DNA from 3 places in the Paenibacillus agaridevorans genome. Region 1 is predicted to be linked to each of the others. Evidence: riboswitches for the same ligand, from Rfam matches in the RefSeq annotation. Region 1 holds a riboswitch; each other region holds the start of a gene.
The links. A riboswitch is a leader RNA that binds a small molecule or an ion and turns the genes downstream of it on or off. The one in region 1 is predicted to bind cyclic di-AMP.

Region 1 (3,119 bases):
TGCTTCAAATAACGTTTACTCATCACCGTGTTGGTGATGTTGAGCCGCGCGAATTCGTACTGGCGAGGAGTGCTCTCCATCTCGCATTCCGCGATCGCCCAGTCGTAAAGAGGACGATGGTCCTCGAACTCCAGCGTACAAACGGAATGGGAGATCCCTTCGATCGCGTCGCTGAGCGGGTGGGCGTAATCGTACATGGGATAGATGCACCAAGCGTCGCCTGTCCGGTGATGATGCGAATGGGAGATCCGATAGAGAACGGGATCGCGCATCGTGATGTTTGGCGAACCCATGTCGATCTTCGCCCGCAGAACGCGCTCGCCATCCTTGAATTCTCCCGCGCGCATCCGCGCGAACAGATCCAGATTTTCCTCCACGCTGCGATTCCGGCCAGGACTTTCCTTGCCCGGCTCCGTAAGCGTCCCTCTCATCTCGCGCATCTCGTCCGCCGTCAAGTCGCAGACGTAGGCCTTTCCTTTCCTAATAAGAAGCACCGCTCGATTATATAACTCTTCGAAGTAGTCCGAGGCGAACCGCAGCTCATCCCAATCGAAACCCAGCCAGCGCACGTCCTCCTGGATGGCCTCAACGTACTCCGTGTCCTCCTTGACGGGATTCGTATCATCGAAGCGCAGATTCGTCTTTCCTTTGAACTCTTCCGCGAGCTCGAAGTTCAGACAGATCGACTTCGCATGTCCGATATGCAGATAGCCGTTCGGCTCCGGCGGGAAGCGCGTAACGACTTCTTGCACGCGGCCGCTCTTTAAATCTTCCATGACAATATTTTTGATAAAATTGGAGGATGATGACTTGTTCTCCACTGTGTTTTCCACTTGCGACCTACCCCTTTTCCACTCGTGCGCCCATCCGGGGAATGTCTGGCATTTCCCAGGCCTTCACGTCGATTCTAACGTTGTTTTATAAAGGATTGTCCGACACGGGACAACACCCTTCGCCTTATCGCGCCTCGCCGCTTTCAATAACGACAGCCGATTCATTGTATCTCCTTATGATACACAAAATTTAGCTAAATTACACGCTTTGGAAGCGCCTTCTACCCATGGTTTTTGAATTTGAAACGGATTATTTATGAATCTAATATTAATATCTTCTCATATTCAACACGAATCTACATTTTGCCATTATTATAATCCTTAGAAAATAACTTTGGATGACATTGCCTAATTCCCAATCGGGAAACGGGGGAACCACTTTGGGTGAATTGACTTCGACGTCTGGTGTTCTACAGCGCCTGAGAAGTCATAGGGAACCTTCAACCGAACCCCACAGCTAACCTCGTCGGCACCGGAAGGAGAACCATAAGTTGAAGAAGAAGATTAGCTCTGTATTACTAGGGCTTGTGCTTCTGCTAGCTTTCCAAGCAGGAAGCGCTTTCGCAAGCTCAGAGATGGACAGCATCATTGATGGTGTAATTGGCACGCCTTATTCTTACGGCGGGACCACCACAAAAGGTTTTGACTGCTCCGGATTTAACGGCTACGTATTCAAGAAGATGGGTATTGATCTTCCCCGTAGATCGGTGGACCAAGCAACAGTCGGAACCAAAGTCGCTAAAGCTGATCTGCAGCCAGGCGATCTTGTCTTCTTCGACACAAGCGGCAAGGTAAACGGCGAAATCACGCACGCAGGCATCTACGTAGGCGGCGGCAAGTTTGCCCATGCTTCTACAAGCCGCGGAGTTATCATTGACGATCTTAACAGTTCCTATTATAAGTCCCGTTTTGTAACGGCGCGCAGCGTCATGGATGCCGAGCAATTCGAGACTTACGCAGTCGCAGCCAAATAATGGACAAGGCAACAGCCTCCCCGGCAACGGGGAGGCTGTTCTTTTTGTTCGACAGCCGTTTGGTTTTCTCATTGTGCAATCCGTCGCTTACGACCGCAGCCGCCCCACGTGACCCGCCAATCTACGCCCTTGATGAAGGATTACTCCAAGCAGGACTAGCATAATGACAACCAGTACGGCAAGATAAACAATCGTATATTCCACTTCGAAGCGATCCATCAGCCACCCCGTCATTCTCGGAAACAAGGCGCCGCCGATACCTCCAAACGCTACCATTAGACTTGTCGTCCGCTCCGTCATACCAGGCAGCAAGCTATTGGCGTACACCAATGCGATGCCGAACACGCCGGAGAAAAACAGTCCGCCAAGCGCAATCAATAGCAGCATCCCGTACAAGCTGGTCGTAATCGTCATTAGCAGGAATACGATCGCGGCCCCCAGCGTAGAAATCGTCAGGTACCTTCCATAGCCGACCTTCTCCGCAATCACTCCCGCGAACAGCCTGCCCAGTACGATCGTTCCCCAGAATAAGCTAAGCGAAGCAGCCGCGCCGGCTTCCCCCATCTCCGTACGGGTGATGAGTATGGACGGAAGGTAGTTGGAGAAACTCATCTCCATCCCCACGTACATCAGGAAGAACAGCGCGCAGAGAATCAGGAAAGGCAACAGTCGACCCGAATAACCCAGCAAGACGCCTCCCGAAGGTTTGGACATGGTTGCGTCTTCGGGCGAACCCCCGCCGTCGGCGCCCCCACTTGTTTCCGCCTTGGCATCAGCATGGCTCGAGCCTGCACGCTCTCTTGCACCCGACGTTGCCGGCCTTGCCGCCAGCCCAAGCCGACTGTCCAGCTCGCCGAAGGACATCGTCAACCATAAAACGAAGGTAATCCCCGCCATGGCGGACAGAATCGGGAATGACAGCTGCCAGATATGCTCCTGAATAAGGAAGGCCACAGTCACCGGTATGATGAGCGCCCCGATTCCGAAGAACGTTTCGAGACGGCTCATGGCCGACGCCTTTCCCTTTACCAGGTCGATGATGACCGCTCCTACGATTGCCTCCGTCATCCCGAAGCCGACCCCCGCGATGGGAGCGATGGCGAGCATCCATCCCCAAGGCAGCAACAAGCTGTACGCCGCTTCGCTAAGGGTGAGCAAACCCATGGCCAGCAATACGGCGCCGCGTTTCCCTATGCGCGCCGTCAGAGTAGGGGCTAGCAGAACACCGACCATAAACCCCAGAAATTGATTCATTATCCACTGGCCGCCATCCTTGTAAGAGACGCCATAATAGGCAATCAACTGTTCTAAT
Region 2 (3,119 bases), 4.3 Mb from region 1:
TATAAGAATAATCCCTGGATTGAAAATGAATTCATAAACATAGGGGACGAGTTGGATTTGACAGTACGGCAACCTAAATTGTCCGTAAAGACTGAGGGGCAATATGCTGAGACCGTCAGCATCCCGAGCGGGGTAGAAGTTACTTATGATGCAACGATGCGTGTGGGAGTTTCAAAGGTTGCGAATCCGGGAAAGGCGGGCAAGAAAAAATTAACGTACCAAGTAACGAAAGTAAATGGCGAGTTGGTTGAGGAAGTTGTAATAAAGGAAGAAACGTTGGAAAAAGCAGTACCTAAGCAAGTCATTCAAGGTACAAAAGTCATTAAAGGCGTGGGAACCGGTTCATTCACATGGCCGATAAAAGGGCCGACGATTACGAGCAAGTTCGGAAAGCGTTGGGGAAGACTTCATACAGGCACTGATGCGGTATCCTCTAATTTGAATATTAAATCTGCCGATAATGGAAAAGTAATAAAGGCGAAATATGATTCCAGTTACGGGAACCACGTTATAGTGGATCATCAAAATGGTTATCGAACATTATATGCCCATCTAAGCAAAATTAATGTGGAAGTTGGCGATCTGCTGGAGAAAGGCGATCAAATTGGAATTATGGGCACAACAGGACGATCGACAGGCGTCCATCTACATTTCGAAATTCGAAAAGAAGGAGTGCAGTTGAATCCATTAAAATTTTTGGAGTAACGGAACGGAAATAAGAGATCCCGCTTGTAGGGCTCTCTTATTTTTGTAATTATTGATTTATATAATTTAAACTATTCTTTGTAATATAATGTTTTCGCGAGAGGAAGAAATCGATGAGTGATAGAAGGAGTATTCTGATCATCGACCACGAAGAGAACTTAGAAATGAATTGAAAAAGGAACTTGAGAAATAACGATTTATGGTAGAGGCTCTGGAAGATGGGGCGAAGGGGTTACTATATATGTTGCAGAACGAGGTTGATTTGGCGATTATGGAATTACAACTACCTGGAATAAATGGTCTAAATGTATGTAAACTTGTTCGTCCAGATGAAAACAACACCAATCATTAAGCTAATTGCAGAATGGAGGGAAGCAAATCGATTCGAAGGTTTTCAAATTGGAATCGATGATTATTCCGTTACGTATAAGCAACCAATCGCAACGAGAAAAAAACAATAAAGATTGATGAAAGATTTCTATTATAAAAATGAAGGATTAAGTCCGAATTGGTCGAATTTAACTATTTTTCGAAGTATTATATTTTGCCAAATTCTGTTCTATGAAACGGGGGAACCACCGAGGGGGAATTGCTTTAGAAGTTTTCTTCAAGTATAGGGAATCTTCGGCCGAGCCCATAAGCTAACCTCGTAGGCAACGAAGGGAGAAGTAGAGTTGAGAAAAGGTTTAGTCGTATTGTTGTCCAGTGTGATGTTTTTGTTTGGAGGAGGGTCAGTATTTGCGCAACAGTCCGAGTCAACCGTCTTAATGAAGTCCGTTAGCGAAGTAATTGGCACGCCGTATAAAGGGGGGGAATGACAACAAAAGGATTCGATAGTTCAGGATTCATCTTGCATATCTTTAATCAGTTCAGTGTAAAACTGCTTCGTACTTCTTATACTCAGGCCGAGGTTGGTGTGAAGGTAGAAAAAAACAAGTTGCGTGTGGGAGATCTTGTTTTTTTAATACCAGCGGAACAGGTATCTCTCATGCAGGTATTTACATAGGAGAAGGGAAGTTTGCTCATTCTTCTACAAGCAAAAGGGTAACCATCAGTAAGTTAAGTGATGAGTACAATGAAAAATGATACGTTACGGCAAGGCGTGTAGTATCTGAAGATATATTTAAAGCAATGAACGATATGAAGTAATCATGAATGAACGGTTATTTAACTAGTAACCGTTCTTTTTATTGAAGTTTCCAGATCATAAATGAGGTGGAATATGAAACTTAAGGGAGTCAGACGGAAATAATTCAAGTGTCCCTATTAATCGCTGCATTAGTCATAGGAGGTTATGCCATCATCAAGACTTTAAATGGCGCTCAACCTTTACGAAGCGATGGCGGAAGTGTATCAGGATCCTAACTATGAAAGCCATATTTCGCCCATCGACTGATTACAGTACAGTTGAATGATCTCGGCACGTTTTATCATCATTTTGCATGGGTGTACCGGACGCTACTGAGGAGCACGACAAAGCTGGAAGCCGAGGCTTAGACGGTTCAATCCGGCATCCGATCTTGGCGGCGTTTCGATGGTGGGACAAGCAGCGAATAACGAATACATATATTTCAATGAGGTGAAATTAGGTACCGGAATCAGCAAGATTCGCCTGCGTTATTTAAGTCTGACAACGGACTCAAACGTCACCTATGCGAAACAGATTAACTTGGGATACATCATCATAAAGTAATCCTGCTTCAGTAACTAAAATTTGCGACCGCTTCTTGGTAAATGCAATCGATCATTTACCAAGAAGCGGTTACTGTTAATTTTTATGAGTGCATCGTGGAGTATATGGAAACGGCAAAACTGTCGAAAGGCAGTGACGCAAAGTCACGGGTCTTCTCACAATTCAAGTGATGGCAGTTGGGTTACCCAATTTGCCGAGCACGGCTATTTGGGTCGTGTTTTTATTATTCGTTTATTTGGGATACAGAGGAGAGTAATATGGAATTGGAAGCAGATATACATCAGGAACTTCCTATAATTTCTAAGAAAAACAATGAGAATATAAATGTTGTGCTAGTGGACCGCGATCCGGAATGGTGTTGCCGCTTTGCTGATTTATTCGAAACAGAGACAGATATTCATCTCATAAATACTTCCGCTACAAAAGAAGAGGCAGTGCGAGCTAGTTTACAATTAGACGTGGACGTTGTAGTGATGAATGCAGCACTCCAGCCGTCTGGACGCGATGGATTAGATGCAATAAAAGACATTCTCGCCAAAAAGGATGTTCCCGTCATTACCGTCGCTTCAAGCGCAGACCCTGAAGTGATCGTCGAAGCAATTACAGTCGGGGCAGTGAATTTTATAAGCTATGCCGATATGGGGGACATTATCTTGGCGATTCGCGAAGCACATCGACATAGTCCATCTTTACACCCGAAAGCATCGAAGGTGCTTCGCGA
Region 3 (3,119 bases), 1.9 Mb from region 1:
ATCGCGACGGCAATGTTGTCGTTATCGGAACCTATAAGGATAACGAGTTGATACGTGGAGTCAACGATCAATTGTTTTTCCGTTTCGGAGTAGACGGAGGGACGGTTCTTTCCAATGAAAAGAAGACCCTGGATCCCGACTACGGTTCGCGCATCGGAACCTTGCAGCTGCTGGAATCACCATGGACTCCTGGCAATGGACTGCTGGCTATTACCGGCTCGAAGGGGGAAGACGTCCTGCTCGCAATCAAGCTGCTGACTTCGGAGAGTCAGCGCTGGAGAGTAAGCGGAGACGCCGTGCTGACCGATCGCGACGGGGTGGTGGAGCCGTATCGGTTCAAGCCGGAGAAGGGGGCGGTCCCGGTCAGGACGTTCGCTGGCATTGTCGAACGCGAGGATACGCTTGCGTTTGTGACGGCGGCATCGCTTGTGCTCGTTCTCGTACTCCTGTCGCTCGCGCTCCTTGCGCGCAAATACCGGAAGAACAGAGGTGGCGGCAATGGGACGTAACGCCGGCAGCCTAATGTCCGACGGCGGTTACTTGTCGTTCATTATTCTCTGCTTTCTCGGAATTATTGTCGTATCGGGCGATCCGGATCAATACCTGGTCAATATTCTCCTGCTCAACGCCGCCTTTATGATTGGCATTCTGACCTATTTTACGAGCGTAACGACAGGGCTCGTCCTCAATATCGTATTCCTGTTAGCATACGGAACCTATACGTTGTACCGGACGATGGCTATTGGCGACACGTTGTCGGCGTCGTCGTACTTCTGGCTGCTGCTAACGCCGTTGTTTACGGGGGCGATCTGGATGATGACAAGCGGCATGCTGCGGCTTCAGGCGGAGGCCCAGTCGTTAAAGGAGATAAATGGGCGCCTCGCGACGATGGACCGGCATACGAATTTGCGCAACAGCTTGTTGTTCCAAAAGGACGCCACCGTCTTTATGGCTTTGTCGGTACGTTACGGCATTCCGCTGACGCTGGTCGTCATGCAGATTCGATACTGGCGCGACGTTCGCCGGATGATCGGCGAGAGCGACATAACGGAAGCGCTGATCCAGCTATCGGAGCTTGGCGAAACAAGCATTCGAAGCAACGATTCCCTGTATATGCTGGACGAGGAGAACGCGACATGGGGACTTTTGCTGTTTACGGACGGCGACGGCGCCAGAATCGTGGCCAACCGGATTAAAGCTAATCTGGAGCAGTTTAATAAACGTGAGGGTGACGGAGGCTTTCGCGTCGAATTCCAGCTGCGGATCGGCGAATATCAATATGACGCGGAGACCATTGGATCACCGCTTGAGCTCATCGACATGGCGAGGAAGCAGTTGGAGTATGATGTGTAGACGCGGAGGCAAGCTGGACAAGTCCTTCGCTTGAATTTACGAGGAGATCTCGGATAAAGGCGAGAAAAAACGATATCCGGGGATCAAATGAATAAGAAGCAACTGCTGCGAGCGTTTTATTGGCCATCTTTGAATTGAAACAACCGTTTTTGAGCCGAAATGTCGTTTTACACCCGTCAATAAACGAGTTATGATCACTACATCATAAATTCGCTGAGTCTTCTTGAGGACAATGAAGAAGAGCGGGGGAACCAAACGGCGCTTATCGTTAAAAACAAGCGTCAGGGGTGAATCGGCAAAACAACCGCCGTAGGGCTATCTAATGGCCCGAATCCGTCAGCTAACCTCGTAAGCGTTATTGGAATGGGTATGACTTCGGCTCGTTAAGCCGCAAGGTGCTGCCTTGCGGCTTTTTGCTGCGCAAAAACCGGCATGGGCCCGCCGGAATGCCGCAGCAGACGAAGTAGAAACCTTCCCTTCCAGCCAACATTGCACAGGGGAGATGGACGAATTGAAAAAAACAACGATGAAAAGGTTCCAGTTGGGCGGTGGCTCCGATGTTATCCGCGCTTAAACGAGTGTTGATCGGAAGACCGCTAAAGTCGACGGAGCTTGGCGAGCAGAAGTTAAACAAAACAAAAGCGCTGGCGATTCTCTCGTCGGACGCGTTGTCGTCCGTCGCCTACGGCCCCGAACAAATTCTGCTTGTGTTAATGACCGTCGGCATGGCCGCGTTCTGGTATTCCATTCCGATCGGAATCGGCGTCCTGCTGCTGCTGACGGCGCTTATTCTGTCATATCGGCAAATTATATACGCCTATCCGCAAGGGGGCGGCGCTTATGTCGTCTCCAAAGAAAATCTGGGCAAGTACCCCGGCCTTATCGCCGGCGCATCTTTGTTGGTCGACTATATTCTAACGGTAGCGGTCAGCGTCTCGGCCGGAACCGATGCCATCACCTCCGCATTTCCGAGTTTGCATGCGTATACGGTGCCCATTGCCGTCGTATTCGTCATTCTGCTCACGCTGCTCAACTTGCGGGGCGTAACGGAGTCGGCGTCCGTCCTGGCCTATCCCGTATATTTGTTCGTTCTTGCCTTGTTCGTTCTGATTGGTAAAGGATTGTACGACATGGCATCGGGAGCGATTCCGCAGGAATTGCATACGCCCGTAGGGACGCCTGTGGCGGGCATCGGACTTTTCCTGCTGCTGAAGGCATTCGCTTCCGGCAGCTCCGCGCTGACAGGGGTCGAAGCGATCTCCAACGCAATCCCGAACTTCAGGAAACCCGCGCCGGTCAATGCCTCCAGAACGCTTGCCGCGATGGGGATTTTGCTCGCGATGCTATTCTCGGGCATCGTTGTGATGGCCTACGAGTACGGAATCGCGCCGATTGCGGAGGCGACGGTCGTCTCGCAGATCGCGGAGGAGGCGTTCGGGCGAAACTTCATGTATTATGCCATTCAGGGAACGACGGCGCTTATCCTCATCTTGGCGGCCAATACGGGTTATTCCGCTTTTCCCATGCTCGCGGTCAATCTGGCCAAGGATAAGTTTATCCCCAGAATGTTTACGGCGAGGGGCGATCGGCTTGGATATTCCAACGGCATCATCATGCTTGGCATCTGTTCCATCCTGCTCATCGTGCTTTTTGGCGGACATACGGAACAGTTGATTCCGCTCTACGCGGTCGGCGTATTCATCCCGTTTACGCTGTCGCAATCCGGCATGATGCGCAAGTGGCTTCGGGAGAAGCCGGCCGGCTGG

Region 2: another riboswitch for cyclic di-AMP. It lies ahead of KJW29_RS36635 (C40 family peptidase); the one in region 1 lies ahead of KJW29_RS28845 (C40 family peptidase).
Region 3: another riboswitch for cyclic di-AMP. It lies ahead of KJW29_RS00110 (APC family permease); the one in region 1 lies ahead of KJW29_RS28845 (C40 family peptidase).

Annotation. Positions count from the first base shown of each region.
Region 1 covers NZ_CP075889.1:7,168,695-7,171,813, reverse strand. Annotated here, with positions in the region: gene KJW29_RS28850 (glutamine--tRNA ligase/YqeY domain fusion protein) at 1-821, opposite strand, end outside; cyclic di-AMP (ydaO/yuaA leader) riboswitch at 1,169-1,320, shown strand; gene KJW29_RS28845 (C40 family peptidase) at 1,325-1,807, shown strand; gene KJW29_RS28840 (MFS transporter) at 1,895-3,119, opposite strand, start outside.
Region 2 covers NZ_CP075889.1:2,385,866-2,388,984, reverse strand. Annotated here, with positions in the region: gene KJW29_RS09785 (LysM peptidoglycan-binding domain-containing M23 family metallopeptidase) at 1-705, shown strand, start outside; cyclic di-AMP (ydaO/yuaA leader) riboswitch at 1,241-1,376, shown strand; partial or broken gene KJW29_RS36635 (C40 family peptidase) at 1,520-1,791, shown strand; cyclic di-GMP riboswitch class I at 2,501-2,587, shown strand; gene KJW29_RS09775 (response regulator transcription factor) at 2,656-3,119, shown strand, end outside.
Region 3 covers NZ_CP075889.1:29,005-32,123, forward strand. Annotated here, with positions in the region: gene KJW29_RS00100 (cellulose biosynthesis cyclic di-GMP-binding regulatory protein BcsB) at 1-509, shown strand, start outside; gene KJW29_RS00105 (diguanylate cyclase domain-containing protein) at 499-1,353, shown strand; cyclic di-AMP (ydaO/yuaA leader) riboswitch at 1,555-1,723, shown strand; gene KJW29_RS00110 (APC family permease) at 1,911-3,119, shown strand, end outside.